2 regions of the Chromobacterium fluminis genome follow, and region 1 is predicted to be linked to the other one. Evidence: riboswitches for the same ligand, from Rfam matches in the RefSeq annotation. Region 1 holds a riboswitch; the other holds the start of a gene.
The links. A riboswitch is a leader RNA that binds a small molecule or an ion and turns the genes downstream of it on or off. The one in region 1 is predicted to bind FMN.
Positions count from the first base shown of each region.

Region 2: another riboswitch for FMN. It lies ahead of ribB (3,4-dihydroxy-2-butanone-4-phosphate synthase); the one in region 1 lies ahead of HA052_RS03910 (class I SAM-dependent methyltransferase).

Region 1 covers NZ_JAAOMA010000003.1:237,053-248,756, forward strand. The annotation lists gene HA052_RS03885 (AraC family transcriptional regulator) at 1-299, shown strand, start outside; gene HA052_RS03890 (GNAT family N-acetyltransferase) at 380-1,621, shown strand; gene HA052_RS03895 (MFS transporter) at 1,689-3,005, shown strand; gene hrpA (ATP-dependent RNA helicase HrpA) at 3,086-7,021, opposite strand; gene HA052_RS03905 (YfeK family protein) at 7,108-7,473, opposite strand; FMN riboswitch at 7,557-7,719, shown strand; gene HA052_RS03910 (class I SAM-dependent methyltransferase) at 7,813-8,550, shown strand; gene HA052_RS03915 (N-formylglutamate amidohydrolase) at 8,690-9,400, shown strand; gene HA052_RS03920 (epoxyqueuosine reductase QueH) at 9,413-10,078, opposite strand; gene HA052_RS03925 (SpoIIE family protein phosphatase) at 10,155-11,366, opposite strand; gene HA052_RS03930 (hypothetical protein) at 11,631-11,704, shown strand, end outside.
Region 2 covers NZ_JAAOMA010000014.1:102,999-114,702, forward strand. The annotation lists gene HA052_RS11940 (cyclic-di-GMP receptor FimW-related protein) at 1-1,422, shown strand, start outside; gene proB (glutamate 5-kinase) at 1,622-2,740, shown strand; gene HA052_RS11950 (ABC transporter substrate-binding protein) at 2,818-3,891, shown strand; gene HA052_RS11955 (hypothetical protein) at 3,940-4,347, opposite strand; gene ruvB (Holliday junction branch migration DNA helicase RuvB) at 4,468-5,502, opposite strand; FMN riboswitch at 5,591-5,737, shown strand; gene ribB (3,4-dihydroxy-2-butanone-4-phosphate synthase) at 5,863-6,522, shown strand; gene HA052_RS11970 (ATP-binding protein) at 6,575-7,984, shown strand; gene HA052_RS11975 (hypothetical protein) at 7,981-8,511, shown strand; gene HA052_RS11980 (sigma 54-interacting transcriptional regulator) at 8,508-9,857, shown strand; gene HA052_RS11985 (BON domain-containing protein) at 10,159-10,896, shown strand; gene ruvA (Holliday junction branch migration protein RuvA) at 11,390-11,704, opposite strand, start outside.

The DNA.
Region 1 (11,704 bases):
CCATCCGGGATAATCCGGCCGATGCGGCCACCTTGGCGCAGTGGGCGCAGCGCGTGCACGGCACCGAGCGCACGCTGGCGCGCCATTTTCAACGCGAGCTGGGCATGAGTTTTGTCCAGTGGCGCAACCGGGTGCGCTTGCTAAGGGCCCTGGCCTGGCTGCGCGAAGGGCGTCCGGTGCAGGACATCGCCGCCGACCTGGGCTACGGCACCGCGTCGGCCTTCATCGCCATGTTCAACAAGCAGTTAGGCTATTCCCCGGAGCGCTACCGGCGCTTGCTGACCGATGGCGCGCATTGAGGGAGGCTTGTTGCCCTTTTGGCATTGCGGCACACTGGAATGATTGTCAATCATAGAACCAGCCTTCTACGCCCCAAGCCATGAGCAAGAAAATCAAACAACTGGCCCGCCAACTGGGCGACGGCTGGAAGCTGCGCCGCCGCCTGCGGCAGGCCAGCGCGCTGAATTTCGCCTTCTCCGAGCGCATAGACTTTTTGAACGGACAACACTGGGATCAGCTGGCGGCCCGGCACGGGCTGCTGATGTCCCGCGATTACTGGCGCGCGCTGGAGCAGTCCGGACTCGCCAACTTCGAAGTGCGCTATGCGCTGGCCTATCGCGACGGCGAACCGGTGGCGGCGGTGGCGATGCAACTGCTGGAGGTGAGCCTGGAAACCATGCACGCTCACCCCGGCCCGCGTCCGGAAGGCTCGCTGCGCGCGGCGCTGGCGCAAAATCTCAAGCCCAAGCTGCGGCAACGGCTGCTGGTCTGCGGCAATATGCTCAGCTACGGCCTGGACGGCGCGGCTTTCGCCGAGGACCTGGACCCGCAGACCCGCTGGCAGGCGGTGGCGGAGATCCTCTACCGCATCCGCCGCGCGGAGAAGCTCAACGGCCAGATCGACTTCGTGCTGGTAAAGGATATGGACGAAACGGCGCGGGAAGACAGCCGGGCGTTGGGCAAGCTCAGCTACAGTACCCTAGAGACGGAGCCCAATATGGTGCTGCCGCTGGCCGAGGACTGGAGCGTTTACGACGACTACCTGGCCGGAATGACCTCCAAATACCGCAGCAGCATCCGCCAGCAGATCTTCAAGCCGATAGAAGCCGCCGGTTGCGAAATCGGCGTGATGACGCCGGAGCAGGTGGACGCGCAGGCGGAGCGGATGCAAGCGCTTTACCTGGCGGTGCAAGACAATGCCACGCTGCGTCCGGTCACGGTGAGTGCGGATTACTGGCGGCGGATGGCCGCGCTGGGGCCGGAGCGGGCGGAGCTGCGCGGGCTGTGGCAGAGCGGCGCGCTGCTGGGCTTTTTGCTGATCCTGAAAAACGGCGAGGAGATCACCGCCGCGCAGATCGGTTTCGATCGCGCCGCGGCCAAGGAGCTGCCGCTCTATCTGCGCCTGCTGCATTCGGCGATTGAGTCTGCGCTGGCCGCCGGCGGACGACGAGTGATTTTTGGGCGCACCGCGTTGGAGCCCAAGGCGAGGATGGGGTGCCGGCCGGTGCCGACTTCGCTATGGATACGCCATCGCCAGCCCATGCTCAATTCGCTGATCCGCAGCAGCTTCGGCATCGTCCAGCACGAGGACGCGCCGACGATCAACCCCTTCAAAAAATAAACGCGCCGTCCTTCGCGCCGAGCGGCGGGGAGGGCGATCGCGATCTTGGTCGCGGAAAGGACCCGATATGACTCAAACCGCGAGCGCCGAAGCGGCGCACACGCGCAAACTGAACCGAAACGACTGCAAGACGCTGGGCCTGGCCTCGCTGGGCGGCGCGCTGGAGTTCTACGACTTCATCATTTACGTGTTTTTCGCCCTGGTGCTGGGCAAGCTGTTCTTCCCGCAGGACATTCCGGGCTGGCTGCGTCAATTGCAGGTGTTCGGCATTTTCGCCGCCGGCTATCTGGCGCGGCCGCTGGGCGGCATCGTCATGGCGCACTTCGGCGATCTGTTCGGCCGCAAACGCATGTTCACGCTCAGCATTGTGTTGATGGCGCTGCCCACGCTGGCGATGGGCCTGCTGCCCACCTACCAGAGCATAGGGATATGGGCGCCGATTTTGCTGCTCCTGCTGCGCGTATTGCAGGGCGCGGCCATCGGCGGCGAGGTGCCGGGCGCCTGGGTCTTCGTCGCCGAGCACGCGCCGCCGCGCCGCACCGGCCTGGCTTGCGGCATCATCACCTCGGGGCTGACCATAGGCATTCTGTTTGGCTCCCTGATCGCGATGGCGATGAATCTAGCCTTCACGCCGCAGCAGCTGGAAGACGGCGCCTGGCGGATTCCCTTCCTGATCGGCGGGGTGTTCGGCCTGGTGGCGATGTATCTGCGCCGCTGGTTGCATGAAACCCCTGTGTTTAGCGAAATGCAGGCGCGCAAGGCGCTGTCCGCCGAGCTGCCGCTGAAGGCGGCCTTGCGCGGCCATCGTCTGGGCATGGCCGTGTCGATGGCGGCCACCGCGATGCTGTCGGTCACCATCGTGGTGGTGATTCTGATGACGCCCACTTTTTTGCAAAAACAGTTCGGCGTGCCGCCGGTGGAGGCCTTGTCCGCCAACAGCCTGGCCATCATCGCGCTGAGCGTGGGCTGCGTCGTCGCCGGCCTGGCGGCGGACCGCTTCGGCGGCGGACCGGTGTTTACCGTGGGCAGCCTGCTGTTGGGCGTCAGCAGCTGGTGTTTTTACCAGACCATGGGACAGGACGCGAGCTGGCTGCGCCCGCTGTACACGCTCACTGGTTTTTTCGCCGGCATCGTCGGCGCGGTGCCTTATCTGATGGTGCGAGCCTTCCCCGCGCCCATCCGCTTTAGCGGCCTGTCTTTTTCCTACAATGTGGCTTATGCGGTGGTGGGCGGCTTCACGCCGGTGCTGCTGTCGGTGTGGATGGAGGCGAGTTCGCTGGCGCTGGCCGGCTATCTGATGGTTTTCTGCTTGGTTGGCCTGGCGATGGGTTTGTTTTTACTGGCCTGGGGCGATAGACCTGGCTTGTCTCACCCGGTGCATTGAAGAGCCGGAAGCGCGCATAGAGAAACGGCGGCGTCCTTATCGACGCCGCCGTTTTGTCGTGCGAGTTCCGGTCTCTGAATTTAACGAGGCAACTCGTTCCACAGCTTCATCAGCCGCTTAGTGGAGACCGGGTAGGGCGTTTTCAGCTCCTGGGCGAACAGGCTGACGCGCAGCTCTTCGATCTGCCAGCGGAAATCCAGCAGCGCCTGGGATGCGCCTTCGGCTTCGTTGTCCTCGGCCACCCGGGTTTCCCATTTCTGCCATAGGTCGCGAATTTCCGCGCCGCGCTGGCCGTCGCGCTGCGGGTTGGCCGGCTGCTTGTCCATGCGCAGGCCCATCGCGCGCATATAACGCTGCAGGTGTGGCAGATGGCTCCACGGCGTAGCGGCCAGGAAACCCTTGTAAACCAGCTTGGCCAATTGCTGCTGTAGCTCGTAGCCCAGCTTGTGCTTTTGCATCTTGACGCTGAGCGGGCCGTATTCCGAGGCCACCTGGCCCAGGTACTGGGTCACCGCCTGGTTGACCGCCGGCAGCCGGGTGCGGGCGCGGGTTTTCTGGTCGTTGAAGGCTTTTTCGTTGCGCGGCAGCGCGTCGTCGCCAATGAAAGCGCGGTCGCAGATGCAGGCGATGGCGTCGGCCAATAATTCATCGACATTGGCCACCGCGCGCAGTTGCAGACCCAGCTGGGTCATGCCGGGCAGGCCCTTGGACAGCTGCTTCATCTGTTCCTTGAGCTGCAGCTGCAGCAGTCGGATCACGCCCTGACGGTGATGGCGCTCGGCCATCAACTGGGTGTCGAACAGGCGGATCGCCACCTTGTCTTGCTCCAGCGTCAGCGCCGGGTAGCCGGTCAGCTGCTGACGGCCGCGCGCGAACTGTATGCTTTCCGGCAGCTCGCCGAAATCCCAGCTGCTGACTTCGTCGCGCTCGAACTCCGCGCTCGTATCGCGGAAGGTCAGCTGGGCAGCCTGGCCGAACTGCTTTTGCAGCGCCAGCAGGTCGCGGCCCAGGCCGATTTCCTGCTTGCCGTCGTCGATGACGCGGAAGTTGAACAGCAGGTGGGCCGGCAAGTCCTGGGCGCGGAAGTCATCGATGTCCACCTTGACGCCGCCGGTCTCGCGCAGGATGAAGCGCGCCAGCTGCGGCGCGATAGGCTGCTGCTGGTCCGGGTTAGTGCTGAGGAAGCGGGTGACGAAGTCCGGCACCGGCACGCAGCAACGGCGGATTTGCTTGGGCAGGCCTTTGATCAGCTGTTGCAGCTTTTCGCGCACCATGCCGGGCACCAGCCATTCAAAAGCCGCCGGTTGCAAGCGGTTGAGGATGGCCAGGGGCACGTCCAGGGTGACGCCGTCCAGCGGGTGATTGGGTTCGAAGCGGTAGCGCAGCTTGAGGCGGCCGTCTTCCAGCTCCAGCCATTCCGGGAATTGGTTTTCGGTGACATGCTGCGCGGCGTGGCGCATCAGTTCTTCGCGCGTCAGATGCAAGAGCTTGGCTTCGGTCTTTTCCGCCTCCTTGCGCCAGGCCTCGAAGCTGGCCGCGTCTACCACCTCGGCCGGAATCCGTTCGCTGTAGAAGGCGAACAGCGCCTCTTCGTCCACCAGCACGTCCTGACGCCGCGCCTTGTGCTCCAGCTGCTCCACTTCGCGGATCAATTGCTGATTTCGCTGGAAGAAGGGCGCGTTGCTGACGTAGTCCATATTCACCAGCGCGCCGCGGATGAACAGCTCGCGCGCTTCTTCCGGCGCGATGCGGCCATAGCTGACCGGCCGGCGCGGCACCAGGGTCAGGCCGTACAGGGTGACCCGCTCGCTGGCCACCACTTCGCCGCGGCTCTTTTCCCAGTGCGGGTCGAAGTAATGGTATTTGACCAGGTGCGGTGCCAGCTTTTCCACCCATTCCGGCTCGATCTTGGCCACGCAGCGGGCGTAGAGGCGGGTGGTTTCCACCAGTTCCGCCGCCACCAGCCATTTGGGCTTGGCCTTTTTCAGGCCGGAGCCGGGAAAGACGTGGAAATTGACGCCGCGGGTGCCTTGGTAATCATCGCTTTCCTGGTTTTTCATGCCCAGGTTGCCGATCAAGCCGGTCACCAGCGCCTTGTGCAGGTTTTCATAAGCGACAGCTTCCAGCTGCTGGCGCTTTTTCTGCGTCATCTGCGCGTCCGGCTGCTCGGCGTCGGCGTGCGCCTGTTCGCGCTTGATCAGGCCCAGCTCGCCGGCGATGTCCGCCAGCTGCGCGTGCAGTTCGCGCCATTCGCGCAAGCGCAGATGGGACAGGAAGTGCTCGTGGCAGGTGTTGATCAGCAGGCGGTTGGATTTCTTGTGCTTGAGCGCGTCGGAGAAGAAGTCCCACAGGTGCAGGAAGGACAGGAAGTCGGACTTCTCGTCGTTGAAGCGCGCCTGCGCGCGTTCGGCCGCCTCGCGCGCCTCGAACGGGCGTTCGCGCGGGTCTTGCACGCTCAAGGCGGCGGCGATGATCAGCACTTCGCGCACGCAGCCGAAGTCGCGGCCGGCCAGCAACAGGCGGCCCACCTTGGGGTCCACCGGGATCCGCGCCAACTCCTTGCCCACGCTGGTCAATTCCCCCTTGTCGTCCACCGCGCCCAGCTCGGTCAGCACTTGGTAGCCGTCGGCGATCAACCGGCTGCTGGGCGCTTCGAGGAAGGGGAAGGCGTCCACCTTGCCCAGCCGCAACGCCGCCATGCGCAGGATGACCGCGGCCAGGTTGGAACGGACGATTTCCGGATCAGTGAACGCCGGGCGCTGATTGAAGTCGTCCTCGCCGTACAGGCGCACGCAGATGCCGGCCTCGACGCGGCCGCAACGGCCGGCGCGCTGTCGCGCCGCCGCCTGGGAGATTTTCTCCACCTGCAGCTGCTCCACCTTGGCGCGCGGGCTGTAGCGGTTGATGCGCGCTTGTCCGGTGTCGATCACGTATTTGATGCCCGGCACCGTCAGCGAGGTTTCGGCCACATTGGTGGCCAGCACGATGCGGCGTCCGCCGGTGGGCTTGAATATCTTCTGCTGGTCCTCGTTAGACAGCCGCGCGAACAAGGGCAGGATCTCGTAGCCGCGAATGCCGGCCTTGCGCAGCTTTTCCGCGGTTTCGCGGATCTCGCGCTCGCCGGGCAGGAAGACCAGCATATCGCCCGGGCCCTGGCGCGACAGCTCGTCGACGGCGTCGACGATGGCGCCTTCCATCTCCACTTCGCGCTCGTCTTCGTCGCGCTGCGCCAACGGGCGGTAACGCACTTCCACCGGATAGGTGCGGCCGGAGACTTCGATCACCGGCGCGCCGTCGAAATGGCGGGAGAAGCGGTCGGCGTCGATGGTGGCGGAGGTGATGATCACTTTCAGGTCCGGCCGGCGCGGCAGCAACTGTTTCAGATAACCCAGCAGGAAGTCGATGTTGAGGCTGCGTTCGTGCGCCTCGTCGATGATGATGGTGTCGTAGGCTTCCAGATAACGGTCGGTCTGGGTTTCCGCCAGCATAATGCCGTCGGTCATCAGCTTGATCACGGATTTTTCCGACAGCTTGTCGGTGAAGCGCACCTTGAAGCCGACGTGCTCGCCCAGCGTGGATTTCAGCTCTTGGGCGATGCGGCTGGCTACTGAACGCGCGGCCAGGCGGCGTGGCTGGGTATGGCCGATTAGTCCGTGAACGCCGCGGCCCAGCTCCAGACAGATTTTGGGCAGCTGGGTGGTTTTACCGGAGCCCGTTTCGCCGCAGATGATCACCACCTGGTGGCGCTCGATCGCGGTTTTGATGTCGGCCAGTTTTTGATTGACCGGCAAGGCGTCGTCGAAGTCGGGCTTGGGCAGATGGGCGCGGCGCGCGGCCACCTTGGCGGCGGAACGTTCGATCTGAGCCTGAATGTCGGCCAGTTGCTTGTCCGCAGGCTGGTTTTTCTTCAGCCGCTCGGCGGCGTCGCTCAGTTTGCGGCGCAAGGTGTGGCGGTCGCGGATCAGGCAGGAGGGCAGGTCGGCCTTGAGTTGGGCCAGCAGCTGGGCAGCAGTCATCGGGGAAAGAACACTGGATTACAGGAAAGCGGCGATTATAACAGCTGCGTGGCGGTCCGGCAGGCCGGGATTCCCGACCGACCGGCTTATTTGCGCTGGCGATAGCGGCTCAGCTCCGCTTTGAGCCAGGCGGCGCTGGCCACCGGCTGCGCCGCGCCGCAGCGCACTTGGTAGGCCTTGCCGCTGATGCTGCTCTGGGTGGCCCCGCGCTCGATGAAGCTTTCCGCGTTGCTGACCCAGTCCTTCTTCAACAGATACTGGTACTTGTCGTTCAGATGATCGCGGGCCTCTTTGGAGCCGTACCAACTGCCGTTGCGATTGAATTCACAGCCGGACTGGGCCAGATAGTCCAATAGATGGTTGATCTCGTTCTTGGCGGTCGGGGTGGGCGCGGCGATGGCTGTGCCGGTGCTCAAACAAAAAAACAGCCAGATCGGCAGCTTCGGGGTCATGCTTCGCTCCATTGCAATCGGAATGCGCCGACTATGCGCGATGCGCCGGGGCTTGTCCAAGTTTTGTGCCGCCTTTATGCTGTGCCGGTCTTCAGGGCGGGGTGAAATTCCCCACCGGCGGTAAGCCGCGGCGAATGCCGGCGGCGAGCCCGCGAGCGCCGCGCTATCGTTTCCACGATGCGCGGGTCAGCAGATTCGGTGCGAAGCCGAAGCCGACGGTGAGAGTCCGGATGAGAGAAGACGCGCGCCAAGCCGTGAGCGGCCTGGCGCGCTTTTGCGCGTCGGCATGGCCGCGCGCCGCCCTGGAGCGCTTCCCTTAAGTCTTTACGGAGCCTCCACATGCAGCAAAACATCTACGACCATCCGGTCTTTTTCTCCCAATACCAAGCCTTGCGCGACAGCGACACGGGCTTGAACGGCGCCTTGGAGCAGCCCGCCTTGCGCGATGCGCTGCCGCCGCTGTCCGGCGCCGACGTACTGGATCTGGGCTGCGGCTTCGGCGATTTCGCCCGTTGGGCGCGCGCCCAAGGCGCGGCCAGCGTCACCGCGGTGGACTTGTCCGAACGGATGCTGGAACAGGCGCGAGCGCGCACTTGCGATTCCGACATTCAATACCGGCTCGCCGGCATCGAGGACTTTCAATCGCCGGCAGGCGCTTATGATCTGGCGGTGTCGTCGCTAGCCTTGCATTACGTGGCGGATTACGCCGCCGTGGCGGCGCGCGTGTTCGCCGCTTTGCGGCCCGGCGGCGTGTTCGCGCTGACGGTGGAGCACCCGATTTGCACGGCCAGCCCTCAGGGCTGGGCGCTGGACGCGGCGGGCGAGCCATCGCACTGGACGCTGGACGCCTACTTTCAGCAGGGCGCGCGTGAAACCCGCTGGTTCGTCGACGGCGTGATCAAGCAGCACCGCACGGTGGAAAGCTATGTGGCCGGCTTGCTGGGCGCCGGCTTCCAATTGCTTCATCTGGGCGAGCCCGTGCCGGACGAGCAGACACTGGCGCGTCAGGACGGTTTGCGCCCACACACGCGCCGTCCGGCCCTGTTGCTGCTAACCGCGCGAAAGCCGGCGCTCTAGCGCGGTTTTTCCGGGCCGGCGCGCAGAACCAAGCGGCGCCGGCTTGGTCCAGCAAAGATCGAGCATGCGGCCCGTGTTCACGGGGAGGGGCGAGGTGAGAGTCAAGTTGCTACTAGGGGTTCTGGTCCTGACGTTGTCGATGGCGTCTGCCGTCGGTAAATCGCCGCCGGCGCGGGCCATCATCGAACCCGCTCACGTTGTAGAGGCCATCAAGTTGCAAGAGGAGACGGACGCCGCCAAGGACAAACCGCCGCAAAACGGCGAGCCTTGGTTTGCGGTGCGGGAAGGCGCGCGCCCCATCATTGTGACCGCGCCGCACGCCACCAGCCCGTTCCGCGAAGGACAATACCGCTTCTCCGACGGCGGCGGCACCGCGGCCTTGGCGGCGATGCTGCATCAACTGGCCGGCGCCACCGCGATCTACACCACCCGCGCCGCGCCGGCCGATCCCAATTACGACGACGACAACGCCTTCAAGCGCAAGCTGGCGGCGTTGATTGCCGATCGACGCCCGCTGCTGGTGCTGGACCTGCACGGCAGCCATCCATATCGGCCTTACGACGTGGACTTCGGCACTTTGAACGGAGCCTCGCTGCTGGGCAAGCCGGAATTGCAACAACGACTGGAGCTAAGCCTGCGACAACAGGGCGTGTTGAATGTCTCGGACAATTACTTTGCCGCCTCCAAGAACCAGACCATCGCCAAGTTCGCTTCCCGGCTGGGCGTGCCGGCCATCCAACTGGAAATCAGCAGTACCTGGCTCACGCCTTCGGACGGAAATCTGGCCGCGCACCGCTTCGCCCAGCTCCTGCAGGCGCTGGTGCGCTATGCGCGCGAAATTGAGGAGTGAGACAGCGGCGCTTCAAGCCTGGCCGTCTTCATCGCCATAGTATTTGACGCCTAGACGAATGGGCGCGCGGCCGGCTTCGCGGCGCTGACGGTTGCTGTCGCGCAGGGAATAGGCGCAGCCGCAGTACTCCTGTTGGTAGAACTGTTCGCGTTTGCTGATCTCTATCATGCGCGCGGAACCGCCGCCCTTGCGCCAGTTGTATTCCCAATAGATCAGACCGGGGTAGCGCGCGGCCGCTCTCACGCCGCAGTCGTTGATCTGCTGCATATTCTTCCAGCGTGAAATCCCCAGAGAGCTGGTGATCACCGGAAAACCGTGTTCATGCGCGTACAGAGCGGTACGTTCAAAGCGCATGTCGAAGCACATGGTGCAGCGAACGCCCCGCTCCGGTTCGTTTTCCATGCCCTTGGCGCGCTCAAACCAGTTGTCGCGGTCATAGTCCGCATCCACGAAGGGAATGCCGAACTGCTCGGCAAAGCGGATGTTCTCGTTCTTGCGCAGTTCGTACTCTTTCAGCGGATGGATGTTGGGGTTGTAGAAAAAAATAGTGAAGTCGATGCCGGAAACTTGCATGGCCTCCATCACCTCGCCTGAGCAGGGCGCGCAGCAGGAGTGCAGCAGCACTTTTTCATGGCCGCCCGGCAAGGGCAGTGGCTGGCGCTCAAATGCGATAGTCATTTAAATGGGTTGCCGATTATGAAAAAGGCGAATTATGTTGCCATATGGCCATCGGATCAAGGCGGGGAAGGGGCTCTTAGGCGTCGTGCCAGCGCGGGCGGCCCTGCGTCTCGCGTCCGGCATCTCCCTCCGGCTTGCTGGCATGCGCAGGCGAACGCACCACCAATAACGACGCGTCGTCCAACATGGCTTCGTTTTGACGATGCCGCTGCAGCGCTTGCAGTACGGTATTGCCGATCCGGCCCGGCCAGCCTGCCTCAACCGCCTTTATCACGCCGTCCAGGCCGAACATCCGGCCATTGTCAGCCTGGGCCTCGGTAATTCCATCCGAGCAAACGACCAACGCATGCTCCGGGCGCAACACGCTGGTTTCCAGCGAGCGGTCGAACTGCCTCGCCGCCAAAATCCCCAAAGGAGGGTGTTCGGAGCGGAACTGCTTGATCTTGCGGCCCTGCGGATCGAACATCAGCGCGCAGGGAATGCCGCCGTTCCAGACCTGCAGGCATTTGGCGGCTGCGTCGATCGCAATGATGATGCCGGCCACGAAGCGGCCAAAAGGCAGCAGGCGGTGCAGCTTGTCGTTGATCGCCGCCGCGATGTCGCCCAGTGCGGCCTGCTTCTGAGCCAGGTCGTAAAAGCACTCCACTGCAGGAATGGCGCTGATCGCGGCGGTCAGACCGTGGCCGGTGCAATCGGCCAGCATCAAGTATTCTCGTCCGCCGGAACGCGCATAGCAGACCAGATCGCCGTTGAACTGCGAGGCGGGGCGCAAATGGCGCCAAACATGCGAGGGCAGCTCCAATTGCTGCCGGTTTAGGCGCTCAATCAGCTCCAGCGCGTAACTTTGTTCTCGTTCATTGTTGAGGAAGTAGCGTTCCAGGCGCACCGCATCCTGGTTGATCTGTCGCTGCATTTGGGCGATGCGCAAGAATACCTGGATCTTGGCCGTTAATAAGTCCGGACTAACCGGTTTGGTCAGATAGTCGTCGCCGCCGGCTTTGAGTCCCTCTATCAGATCTTTTTGTTGGCTCAGGCCCGTCAGAAAAATGATGGGTACCCAGTGTTCGCCGAACAATGTCCGCAACTCCATCGTGGCTTGCAGCCCGTTCATCACCGGCATGATGATGTCCATCAGGATCAAGTCGTAGTCGACTTCCTTGCATATGGCAACGGCTTCCCGGCCATTGCAGGCAAGATCGCATTGATACCCCAAGTCTTCAACAAAGGTACGGACCATCAGGCTATTGGTGGCGCTATCATCCACCAACAAGATTTTGGGCTGAGGCATGCTGTTTTCCATTGCGTGTCAGGAAAAGGAAAGCGAGCGGAGAAAACGAGTACAGCGCCAATTACATTGGCATTGCACTGTGGGTATAGCATACGGGGGAGGCGATGGCGCGTTGCGGCAATAAAAATCAGTCCGCTCCGTGGGTTGAGTGTTGCCCGCCGCGATCAATTTCCGTCTAAGCGCGGGAAACACCGTGCTAGTATGCGGGTTTTGGCGGCGCAACGCGCGGCCCGTTTCATCCCAGAGAGCATTAGACCCCTTATCATGAAATTTGCGACGCACACCATTGCGCTGGCCTTGGGCCTGGCGCTGATCAGCCCGGCCAGCCTGGCCGAACC
Region 2 (11,704 bases), on a different contig from region 1:
TGCGGACGATTATTAAGTCAGTCCATGCAAAACCTGTCCCGAGTTCCACTGGACAGCCATTTGCGCCACAAGCTCCTGAAGCTGTACCTGAAAGCGGTGGATCGCTATTACCCTCTGCTGGAAAACGAGATTCGCCAACATGACAGTTTGGGGACGCCGAAGGTGCGCCAGCTGGCCTTGCTGAGCGTCGAGCTGTTCGCTCTGATTTTCATCACGTTCAAACAGACTCTGCACGATCGCCTTGCCAAGCGCGGCCTGCTGGATCGCGAGCACCCTAAAATCGAGTTGATGGCCTACACCATGATGGCGGCGCGCCAGCTGCTAAGCATCAGCCAGCAATGCTATAGCCCGATCACGCCGGACTTCTGGTATGACTGCCACCAGTTGCATGTCTTCGCCAGCGGCCGCGGCTGGCAAGACAAGGGGCTGGCCAACGACGATTCCATCCAGACCATCTACTTGCAGATCCTATTGATGGGGCTGACCCCCAGCAACCGCCTCGCCCCCACCGAGCAGGCCTTGTCGCGACAGCTGATCTTCGATTTAGCAGCCAAGGCCCGGTTGATTCCGGTGGAGGCCTTGACCCAGCCGGTCCATGGCTATCTGGTTGATCAACAAATCGACTCCCCGCCGCGCTTTCTGCCGATTTCCGCTAGCAAATTGGGCCCTGGCTGCTTTCTGCTGGATCTGGAACCGCTCCGCGACATCCTGGAGAAAAGCAGAGAGGCGCTGCAAAAAGCGCAGAACAATCGTCAGCAGGGCCTGATGGTAGACGAATTGCAGTTGTTATCCTTGCTGGTGGAAGAATGGCATCAGCCCAAACGTCGCCGTCATCCGCGGCTCAAGACTCAAACCATCATCGAAATCGTCGCGGCACTGCCGGGCATCTGGTTCCATCGCAACGATCTAAGTTGGCAGTTGCCCGGTATCGCCGCTGAAGAGGACACGCTTCGCCACCGGCCGCCGCCGCCGCCCTGCTTGCTGGCCATTTCCAATCAGAGCGACAACGGTTTGCTGCTGCACGGCCAACCGCGAGATCAATCGCTGCGTGCAGGGGAACTGCTGCTGGTCACCCCGCCAAACCAACCGGAAAACGCCAAGCTCGGCATCGCCCGCTGGGTTGCGCTACGCGCGGATGGTCGGGAAATCGAATGCGGCGTGGAGTTTATCGGTGCTCCCCCCCGACCCGCACTGGCCATGCCCAGCATTACCCATCCCGGCGACAGCTTTCAGTTCGCCTTGCTGCTGGCCACGCCTGCGGGAATGCCCAGATTGCTGTTGATGGCTGGACGCCCGTATAGCCAGTTACGCGAATTCCGCCTACAAGACGGCGAACGGGAAAGCCTGATCCGGGTATCCCGCTTGCACACGCAGACTCCGCTGTTCCAAATCATGGAATACCGCGACAGCGAGCATTTCTGACCCAGATCAAGCTTTTATCTGGCCGAGGACCCAGCCGAATTCCACGGTCCGCATCAAAGCCCGTGTAATCAACAGGCTGCCGACACGGTGACGGAGCCGCTTTGCCGCCGTCGGATATCCTCCCCGCCGGAGGCGGTCCGGCCCGCTCTTTTTCGGGTAAACTCCCCCGCATCTATCGTTTCGACTCATGGAGTTTTGGATGCGCTCGGTTATTCACGCCGCTGACCGGATTGTGGTCAAAGTCGGCTCCAGTCTCGTCACCAATGACGGCAAGGGCCTGGATATGGCGGCGCTCAATCGCTGGGCCGCAGAAATCGCCGAACTGAAGCGGCGTGGCAAACAGGTGGTGCTGGTTTCCAGCGGCGCGATTGCCGAAGGCTGCCAACGTCTGGGCTGGACAGTGCGCCCCAAGGGCGTGCACGAATTGCAGGCCGCCGCCGCAGTGGGCCAGATGGGCCTGTGCCAGGCGTATGAAACCGCCTTCCGCGGCTTTGGCTTACAAACCGCGCAAATCCTGCTGACGCATGAGGACTTGGCTGACCGCACCCGCTATCTGAACGCCCGCTCCACCTTGACCAGCCTGTTGAACCTGAACGCGGTGCCCATCATCAATGAAAACGACACCGTAGTTACCGATGAAATCCGCTTCGGCGACAACGATACCCTGGGTGCGCTGGTGACCAATCTGATCGAGGCCGATGCCCTGGTTATTCTCACTGATCAGCAAGGCCTGTACAGCGCGGACCCTCGCAAACACCCCGACGCGGAATTCATCCATGAAGCCATCGCCGGCGAACCGCGGTTGGAAGAGATGGCCGGCGGCGCCGGCTCCAGCGTCGGCACCGGCGGCATGATCACCAAGATTCTCGCGGCCAAGCGCGCGGCGCGCAGCGGCGCGGCCACCGTGATCGCCTGCGGCCGCGAGCATCAAGTGCTGTCGCGCTTGGCGGATGGCGAGGGCATCGGCACCCAGTTGCTGCCGCCCACCAACCGCATGGCGGCGCGCAAGCAATGGTTGGCCGATCATCTGAAATTGTCCGGACGCCTGGTGCTGGACGCCGGCGCGGCGCAGGCGGTGCGGGAACGCGGCACCAGCTTGTTGCCTATCGGCGTTTGCGCGGTGGAAGGCGATTTCCTGCGCGGCGAGGCGGTGGCCTGCGTCGATCAGGAAGGCAAGGAAGTGGCTCGCGGCCTGGTCAACTACAGCTCCAGCGAAGCGCGCACCATCATGCAGAAGCCCACCCGGGAGATTGAAGCCGCGCTCGGCTATATGATCGAACCGGAATTGATTCATCGCGACAATATGGTCGCGCTGTAAGGGATGCGGCGGCGCCTCGGCGCCGTTGCTCCATCTCCACTTTCCATTCCATTCTTTGAATTAAAGGATTCACGCGTATGAAAAAGCTGGCCCTTTCGGCGCTTCTGGCTCTGACTTGGGGCTCGGCAATGGCCGAGGACGTACTCCATATCTACAACTGGAACAACGCCTTGTCCGCAGACACCGCCAAGCGCTTTGAACAATCGTGCAAATGCCGGCTGGTGCAGGACTATTACGGGGACAACGAGGAGATGCTGGCCAAGCTGGCCGCCGGCGCCAAAGGCTACGACATGGTCTTCCCCACCGCCTTCGCCGTCAGCACGCTGATCAAACAGGGCAAAACCCAGCCGCTTAACAAGGCGCAGCTGCCCAACTGGAAGAACCTCAACTCAGGCTACCTGAACCTGAACGCGCCGTTCGACACCGGCAACAAGGTGGCAGCGCCCACCGTTGTGTCGCTGACCTTGCTCGGCTACAACGAAACCCAGTTGCAAAAAGCCGGCGTGTTGCCGCAGGCCAACAGTTGGGCCTTGATCTTCGATCCGGCGGTGCTGGCCAAGATCAAAGGCCGGGTCACCGTACTGGATTCGCAGCGCGAACTGATGTCCGCCGCCCTGCTCTATCTGGGCAAGGACGCCAACTCCACCCATCCCGCCGATTGGAAAGCCGCTGCCGAGGTGATCCGCAAGGCCAAGCCCTACTGGGCCGCCTTCAATAACCAGAGCTACATCAAGGAGCTGACCGTAGGCAATATCTGGGTGGCCCACGGCTATTCCAACGATTTGTTCCAGGCGCAGCAGGACGCGATGCGCGCCAAACGGCCGTTCAAGCTAGGCTACCAGCCACAGAAGGAAGGCAATATCCTGGCGGTGGACAATATGGTGATTCTAAAGGACGCTCCGCGCCCGGACTTGGCGCACCGCTTCATCAACTTCATGCTGGACGGCAAGAACGCCGCCGAAATCTCCAACCAGATCGGCGCAACCAACCCGGTCAAGGCGGCCGAGGCCTTCTTCAAACCTCAGATCAAGGCCAATCCGGTGATCATGCTGGAGCCGGCCAAGGGCAAGTACGTGGCGCTGAAAGATCTGGACGTGAAATCCCGCCGCGATTTGAACCGCCTGTGGTCGCAGATCAAGATCGGCCGCTGAGCCATACCCCGTTGCAACGAAAAATCCCGGCCATTGACCGGGATTTTTTCATTCTTCGGGAGGCTGCTCGCCTTTACGCATCTCCACCGCCTTCATGATCACATAGGCCAGCATGGCGCACAGGAAGAACAACAACATGACCCAGGCAATCGAGCGCAGCGTGTCGATGAAGGTGTTGAACAACTCCAGCAGCCATCGTTCGCCGGTCAGTTCCATCACGGTGCTGCCCTTGCCCGCGGCCGGCGGCAAATATTTCTCCAGCGACCACTGCCGCACCCCGCCGGAAACCCCGGTGACCACGATGGCGAAGAAAATGTACTTGCGCCAGGCATCGGTCAAATCACGCCCCAGGACCCGCGACAGAATCTTGTTTACCGCCGGATCGAAAAAACGCGCGGTGAATATCGAAGTGGCAATCGCCACCGCCAAGGTCAGACCGAACAAAGCGTAAAACATAATCATCCCCCGCCGCAGCGGAATGCGTGAAAGCCAGAATTGTACGCCTGCGCGCCGGCGCAGGCGATCAGCGGATGGCCATGCTGCTGCGCGCAAGCGACAACGCCGGGACTCTGCTCGTCAATCTCTCAGCGGCAGGCCAAAGTGCTGATAAGCCAGCGCCGTCGCCATCCGGCCGCGCGGAGTGCGCTGCAGATAGCCTTGCTGGATCAGGAAGGGTTCGATCACATCCTCTATGGTGTCGGTGGATTCGCCAATGGCTGCCGCCACATTGTCCAGGCCCACCGGTCCGCCGGAAAACTTCTCCAAAATGGCTTGCAGCAACTTGCGGTCCATTACATCCAGGCCAGCCGGATCCACGTCCAGCATCGCCAGCGCGGCGTCCGCCACCTGGGAGCTGACCACGCCGTCGGCCCTGACTTCGGCGTAATCCCGCACCCGGCGCAGCAGCCGGTTGGCGATGCGCGGCGTGCCGCGGCTGCGACGCGCCACTTCGAACGCGCCGTCGTCGGCCAATTTGACGTTCAACAAGCCGGCGGAACGGCTGACGATGCGGGTCAGTTCCTCCGCGTTGTAGAACTCCAGCCGCGCGACAATGCCGAAGCGGTCGCGCAGCGGGTTGGTCAGCATCCCGGCGCGGGTGGTAGCGCCCACCAGGGTGAATGGCGGCAGATCAATCTTGACCGAACGCGCCGCCGGCCCCTCGCCTATCATAATGTCGATCTGGTAATCCTCCAGCGCCGGATAGAGGATTTCCTCCACCACCGGGCTCAGCCGGTGGATCTCGTCGATGAACAACACATCGTGCGGTTCCAGATTAGTCAACAGCGCGGCCAGATCCCCGGCCCGCTCCAGCACCGGCCCCGAAGTCTGCCGCAGATTGACGCCCATTTCGCGGGCCACGATATGCGCCAACGTGGTCTTGCCCAACCCGGGCGGGCCGAACAGCAGCACGTGGTCCAGCGCTTCGCTGCGGCGCTTGGCCGCCTCGATGAAGATTTCCAGCTGTTCGCGCGTCTTTTTCTGGCCGACGTACTCGTCCAGCAGCTTGGGCCGCAAAGCGCGCTCCAGCGCTTCCTCCTGGCTGGACAGGCTTTGCTGGGTGACGATGCGCGGCTCGGGCGCGCCGCCGTACAGGTTGTCGGTTTCAATCATGGTGTTAGCCGTCGGCCAAAAAAACGAATGTCCAATCTTACCACCGCGCTATAATCGCCGCTGGCCCGCCCATCATCGCGGGCCGACGCAACGTCTTCAGGGCGGGGTGCAATTCCCCACCGGCGGTATGATCGCAAGATCGAGCCCGCGAGCGCTTCCGCTTCCCGGCGGAAGGTCAGCAGATCTGGTGACAGGCCAGAGCCGACGGTAATAGTCCGGATGAGAGAAGACGACATGGCCGCCTGCCGCGCTACGCGCGGCCGCGGCGTGTTCGCTGCGCGCTTTTGCGCGCGGGTTGGCTTTCGCCGACCCTTTTCACGCCCTGGAACCTGTTTCTCAAACGACCCGAGGACCGTTTCCATGAGTATCGCCACACATCCCGACACCTTGTCTCAACGCGTCGAAACGGCGCTCAGCGCCTTGCGCCGCGGCTTGCCGGTCATCGTTCCCGACGACCACGACCGCGAAAACGAAGCCGACCTGATTCTAGCCGCCGACACGCTGAGCGAAACCGAAATGGCGCGTCTGATCCGCGATTGCAGCGGCATCGTCTGCTTGTGCCTGACCGCCGAGCACGCCGCCCGGCTGCAATTGCCGCCGATGACGCAACGCAACGACAGCCGCTACGGCACCGCCTTCACCGTCAGCATCGAAGCCGCGCAGGGCGTATCCACCGGCGTGTCCGCCGCCGACCGGGTGCGCACCATTCAGGCAGCCGTCCATCCGCAAGCGCAGGCCGGCGACGTGGTCAGCCCCGGCCATGTCTTTCCTCTGGTGGCGGCAGAAGGCGGCGTGCAGAACCGCCGCGGCCACACTGAAGCCGCGGTGGAACTGGCGCGACTGGCCGGCTTCCAACCCGCCGGCGTGCTGTGCGAGCTGATGAACCCGGACGGCAGCATGATGCGCGGCGCGCAAATCGCGGACTACGCTCAAACGCACGCGCTGCCCGTTCTGAGCGTGGCCGAACTGGCCGAATGGATTTCCGCGCAGAACTTAGCCGCCGCTCCGCTGTCTGCTTGATCTTTGCCCTTAGCCGCGGGCTAATGCCCGCGGCGACGCCGCCGACCCCTTCATGCTTCGTTTTATTTCTTTCCGCAGCCTGTTGCTAGCCAGCTTCCTGATCGTCGCCGTCGTGCCCTCGGCCGTGCTGATTCAGCTTCGCAACGAGCTGGGACACGCCGCCTCCACCCTGCGCTCGCATCAGGAACAGGCCAAGGAATGGCTGGACGCCAACCGCGTGTCACGCGAGCAATCCATTCAATTCGAACGCGCCACCCGCCAGGCTCAAATCCTGAAAGACCGCGCGCTGGCCAAAACCGCCGCCGGCGCCTGGCAGGAGATCGAGCTGGCGCAACGCAAATTGCAACGCGGCGACGACGACGAGTTGACGCTCAGCGCCCGGGCCATTCTGGCGATCCAGCCGCAACTCCAAGCCCTGCCGGCGCGCGCCGGCGCGCAACGCGACCGCTTGTTCCGCCAGCTAGACCTGCACCTGACCGCGCAAGGCCAATTGATCAACCGCCAACTGGAACAAAGCCAGCGCCAATGGCAGGACTCGATCACGGAAATGCGCCGCACCGCCGACCGCCTGGCCTGGCTGTCGCTGGCTTCCGCCCTGACCTTGGCGCTGGCGATGACCTTGTTAATCAGTTGGCCGCTGCGTAAGCTGCAAGCCAAGATCGCGCGGATGAGCGACGGCGCGCGGCTGCAGGACTGGCGCCAGTCCGGCCCCGCCGACCTGCAGCGCCTAGCCCGCGAGTTGGCCCAGCTGGACCGCCGGCTGGCGGCACTGGAGGAACAGAAAGGCCGTTTCTTCCGCCAAGCGTCCCACGAACTGAAAACCCCGCTGGCCGCCATCCACGAAGCCGCCGCGCTGCTGCGCGAAGAAGTGATAGGACAGCTGTCCGCCCAACAGCAGGAAATCGTAGCCATCTTGCAAAACAATGCGCAGACCCTGCGCCAACGCGTGGAGGCCTTATTGCGCTATGATGCCGGCCAATGGCTATCCGAGACACTGACAGTGGAGACCTTCGACCTGCCGGCGCTGATTGCAGAACGGTTGCAGGCCTGTCGTCCGCTGCTGCAAGCCAAACGCCTCGCCGCCGAAGTCCAAGGCGACATGGAGCGGGTCAACGGCGACCGCTCCAAAGTGGAAACCATCCTGGACAACCTATTAATCAACGCCATTCGCCACAGTCCCGTCGACAGCACCTTGAACATCCGCCACGGCCGCGACGCCAGCGGCGTCTGGCTGGAGATCAGCGACCAAGGATCCGGCGTGCCGGAAGCCTATCGAGAAAAGATTTTCGAGCCGTTCTGGAGCGGCTCGCCGCCGCCGGATGAATTGCCCGGCACCGGGCTGGGCCTGGCGATGGCGCGCGGTTTCGCCCAATTGATGCGCGGCGAGCTGACGCTGGAACCCAAGCCCCAAACCGGCGCCTGCTTCCGCCTGCAGTGGCCGGAACCGGAGAACAAGACATGAAAACATCTCGCTTTTGGGCCCTCAACGCGCGGCGGCTGCTCTGGCTGTGCGGCCTGCTAGCCCTGAGCGCCTGCGCGCATCAGCGTCAGCCGGTTGCCATGCCCGCCGCGCCCATCATCCGATGTCCAGACGCCAACCAAATCCTGCTGCTGCTAAGCCAGACGCGGGAGCTCCAAGCTCTGGCCCTAGCCGGGCGGGAAAGCTGCGGCAGCAGCCGCTTGCTGACTCTGCTACAACAGGCCCAGGCGGCGGAGAGCCGCGCCGATGTTCAAAAACTACAGGCCCAATTGGAAAGCCTGCTCGCCAAAACCGACAATCTGGACCCGGCCAGCCAGGGTCTTACGCGACTACAGCTTCAACAGCTGCAGGAAAGACGCAAACTAGCGGAAGCGCTGGAGCGACAACAAGCTCAGAACCGTGATCTGCAGAAACGCTACGACGACTTGAACGGCAAGCTCAACGCTTTGCGCGAAGTCGAGCGCGAACTCCAGCTGAAGCCCAGCAAAACCAAAGGAGGCCAGCCATGAGCGCTACCGCCCGCATCGTCTTGGTGGACGATGATCCCGACCTATTGCGCTTGCTCGGCCTTCGCCTCGGCGCCGCCGGCTACGAGGTTGAAGCGCTGGATAGCGCCGAAGCGGCCTTGAACGCGCTGGCGGCTCGCCGCGCCGATTTGCTGCTGACAGACTGGCGCCTGCCCGGTATGGACGGCTTGGAGCTGTTTGAACAAGTCCGGCAGCGCTACCCCGCGATGCCGGTGATTCTGCTGACCGCCCACGGCACAGTGCCGGACGCAGTGGAGGCCGTCAGCCGCGGCGTGTTCGGCTACCTGGTCAAACCCTTCGACGGCAAGGCGCTACTGGACAAGGTGGCCCAAGGACTATCGCTGGCGGGGTCCGGACGCGTGGTCGATCAGGCAGCCGCCGGCTGGCGCTCCGGCTTGGTCAGCCGCAGCCCGGCGATGGAGGAGCTACTGGCCGAGGCCCGCATGGTCGCCGCCACCGGCGCCAGCGTGCTGTTGCGCGGCGAAAGCGGCACCGGCAAGGAGGTGCTGGCCAAAGCTATCCACCTGGCCAGCCCGCGCGCGGGCCAGCCCTTCATCGCAGTCAACTGCGGAGCGATTCCGGACAATCTGCTGGAAAGCGAGCTGTTCGGCCATGAAAAAGGCTCCTTCACCGGCGCCAACGCGCGCCAGACCGGCTTGATTCAGCAGGCGGACGGCGGCACCCTGTTCCTGGACGAGATCGGCGACATGCCGCCGCCTCTTCAGGTCAAATTGCTGCGCGTGCTGCAGGAGCGAGAAGTGCGACCGGTCGGCGCGACGCGGGCGACCCCGGTGGATATTCGTCTGGTGTCGGCCACGCATCGCGAGCTGGAAGCGCTGATTCAGGAAGGCAGCTTCCGAGAGGACTTGTTCTACCGCCTAAACGTGGTTTCGCTACGCCTGCCGCCGCTGGCGGAACGCCGCGAAGACATTCGTCTGCTAGCCGCGCATTTCCTGGAAAAAATCTCCACCCGCTATCAGAAAGCCGTTAGCGGTTTCGCCGCCGACGCGCTGGAATACCTGAGCGCCGCGCCCTGGCCGGGCAATATCCGGCAATTGGCCAATGTTGTCGAACAATGCTGCGTGCTGACCACGGGCTCTCTGGTGACGCTGACGCAAGTACAGAAAGCCGTCGCCAGCGAAGAAAGCGCGATTCCGACGCTGGCGGAAGCGAAGCGACAATTCGAACGCGACTACCTGGAACGCTTGCTACGGCTCACCGGAGGCAATGTCAGCGACGCCGCGCGCCTGGCTGACCGCAACCGCACCGAGTTTTACCGCTTGCTGCAAAAACACGAACTGACGCCAGCCGCCTTCAAGCTGGAATAAGCGTAGCGACGCGACAGGCGTGACGAAAACGGCACCACCCTACGCCTGTCGCTAATCGACGACAGGTAAAATCCCAGTCAAATCAAAGTCCTGCCCATTTCCACCACCATTCTGTCGCCAAACGGCGACAGAATGGTAGCTTCCTGCAAACCAACTCAAGCCATAAAAAAACATAAGTCTTTGAAAAACAATAAAAAATAAAAACTGGCACGCCTTTTGCCATAGGGAGAGCGCAAATGATCGAAGCGCGGCAGACTCAAGCGCAAGCGATGTGACTCACTCTCTCGAAAAGGTTAATCCCATGAAGAAATCCACTCTTGCCATTGCTCTGATGACTTCCCTGTTCGCCGGCGCCAGCTGGGCGGCTCAAGACGCCAGCGCTCCGGCTGAACAAGCTCAACGCGCCACCGCAGCCAAGGACGACGCCAGCGCTCCGGCCGAGCAAGCTCAACGCGCCACCGCAGCCAAGGGCGACGCCAGCGCTCCGGCCGAACAAGCTCAACGCGCCACCGCAGCCAAAGGTGACGCCAGCGCTCCGGCCGAACAAGCTCAACGCGCCACCGCAGCCAAAGGTGACGCCAGCGCTCCGGCCGAACAAGCTCAACGCGCCACCGCAGCCAAAGGCGACGCCAGCGCTCCGGCCGAACAAGCTCAACGCGCCACCGCAGCCAAGGGCGACGCCAGCGCTCCGGCCGAACAAGCTCAACGCGCCACCGCAGCCAAGGGCGACGCCAGCGCTCCGGCCGAACAAGCTCAACGCGCCACCGCAGCCAAGGGCGACGCCAGCGCTGCCGAAGCTTTGATCGCCGAAGCCGCGCCAAGCGCAGCCACCGGTCTGAACCAGGCTGTCCAGGAAGCTGTCGCCAAAGCCGCGGCTCAGGTTGGCGCCAATATCCAGACCAGCGTGAAAGCGGGCGAAGTCACTCTGAACGGCACCGCGCCCAGCGAAGAAGCGCTGCGCCGCGTAGCTGAAGAAGCCTCCCGCGTACCGGGCGTGACCTCGGTGCGCACCAACGTCACCCTCAAAGCCGCTGGCTAATTCCGCTTTAATTCGTCGGCGCGCAACCCCCTGGCTCGCTTGTCATGACCTGCCGCGCCGACACTTGCTTACCCGGAGTCGTCCCAAGGAACACACGCAAGTGTGCCCGCCTCCATTCGCCGCCCTTCTGGGTGGCTTTTTTTATGGAGGACCAACGCACACCGCTCTTTCTTGGCCGCCCCCGCCCCTCTTAAGAGCCGCTAACAAAACTCAGTTTTACGGCTGAGGCAAGGCGCGCCGACGCAGACAGTACATTGAGTACGGCAAGTCGGCGCAACGCAGCATCAGGGGTTTTGTTAGCGGCTCTTAACGATGTGGCAGTCGCCTGGCCCACACCGCCACCCATTGCAAAACGCTAAGAATCTGCTTAAGGTCTGCTGCGTTTCGTGAGGCGTAGCCACGGTAAGTGCCCTTCGAGTACCACCCGTATAGTCCGCTTTCTCCGCGGTTTTCGCTTTGCCTCTCCTTTGCTAGCGAGATCGTAAACACGTTTTTAAAACTTCATCAGACTCTTCAAGGCAAGGCGCACGCCTTCGCTCACCGTCACGTCAGCCGGCAGGCCCTTGGTGGCGGCGGCGGCTTCCTTCTCGTTGTAACCCAGCGCCAGCAAGGCGTTAACGATGTCGCCCTTCTCATCCGGCGTGACGGCAAAGGCAAGGCCTCCTGGGGCGGTCAGATTGCTGCCGGTGGCCAACTTGCCACGCAGTTCCAGCACTAGGCGTTCCGCGGTTTTCTTGCCAATACCCGGCACCGAGGACAGGCGTTTGATATCTTCGCTGGCCACCGCCACCGCCAAATCGTCGGTGGT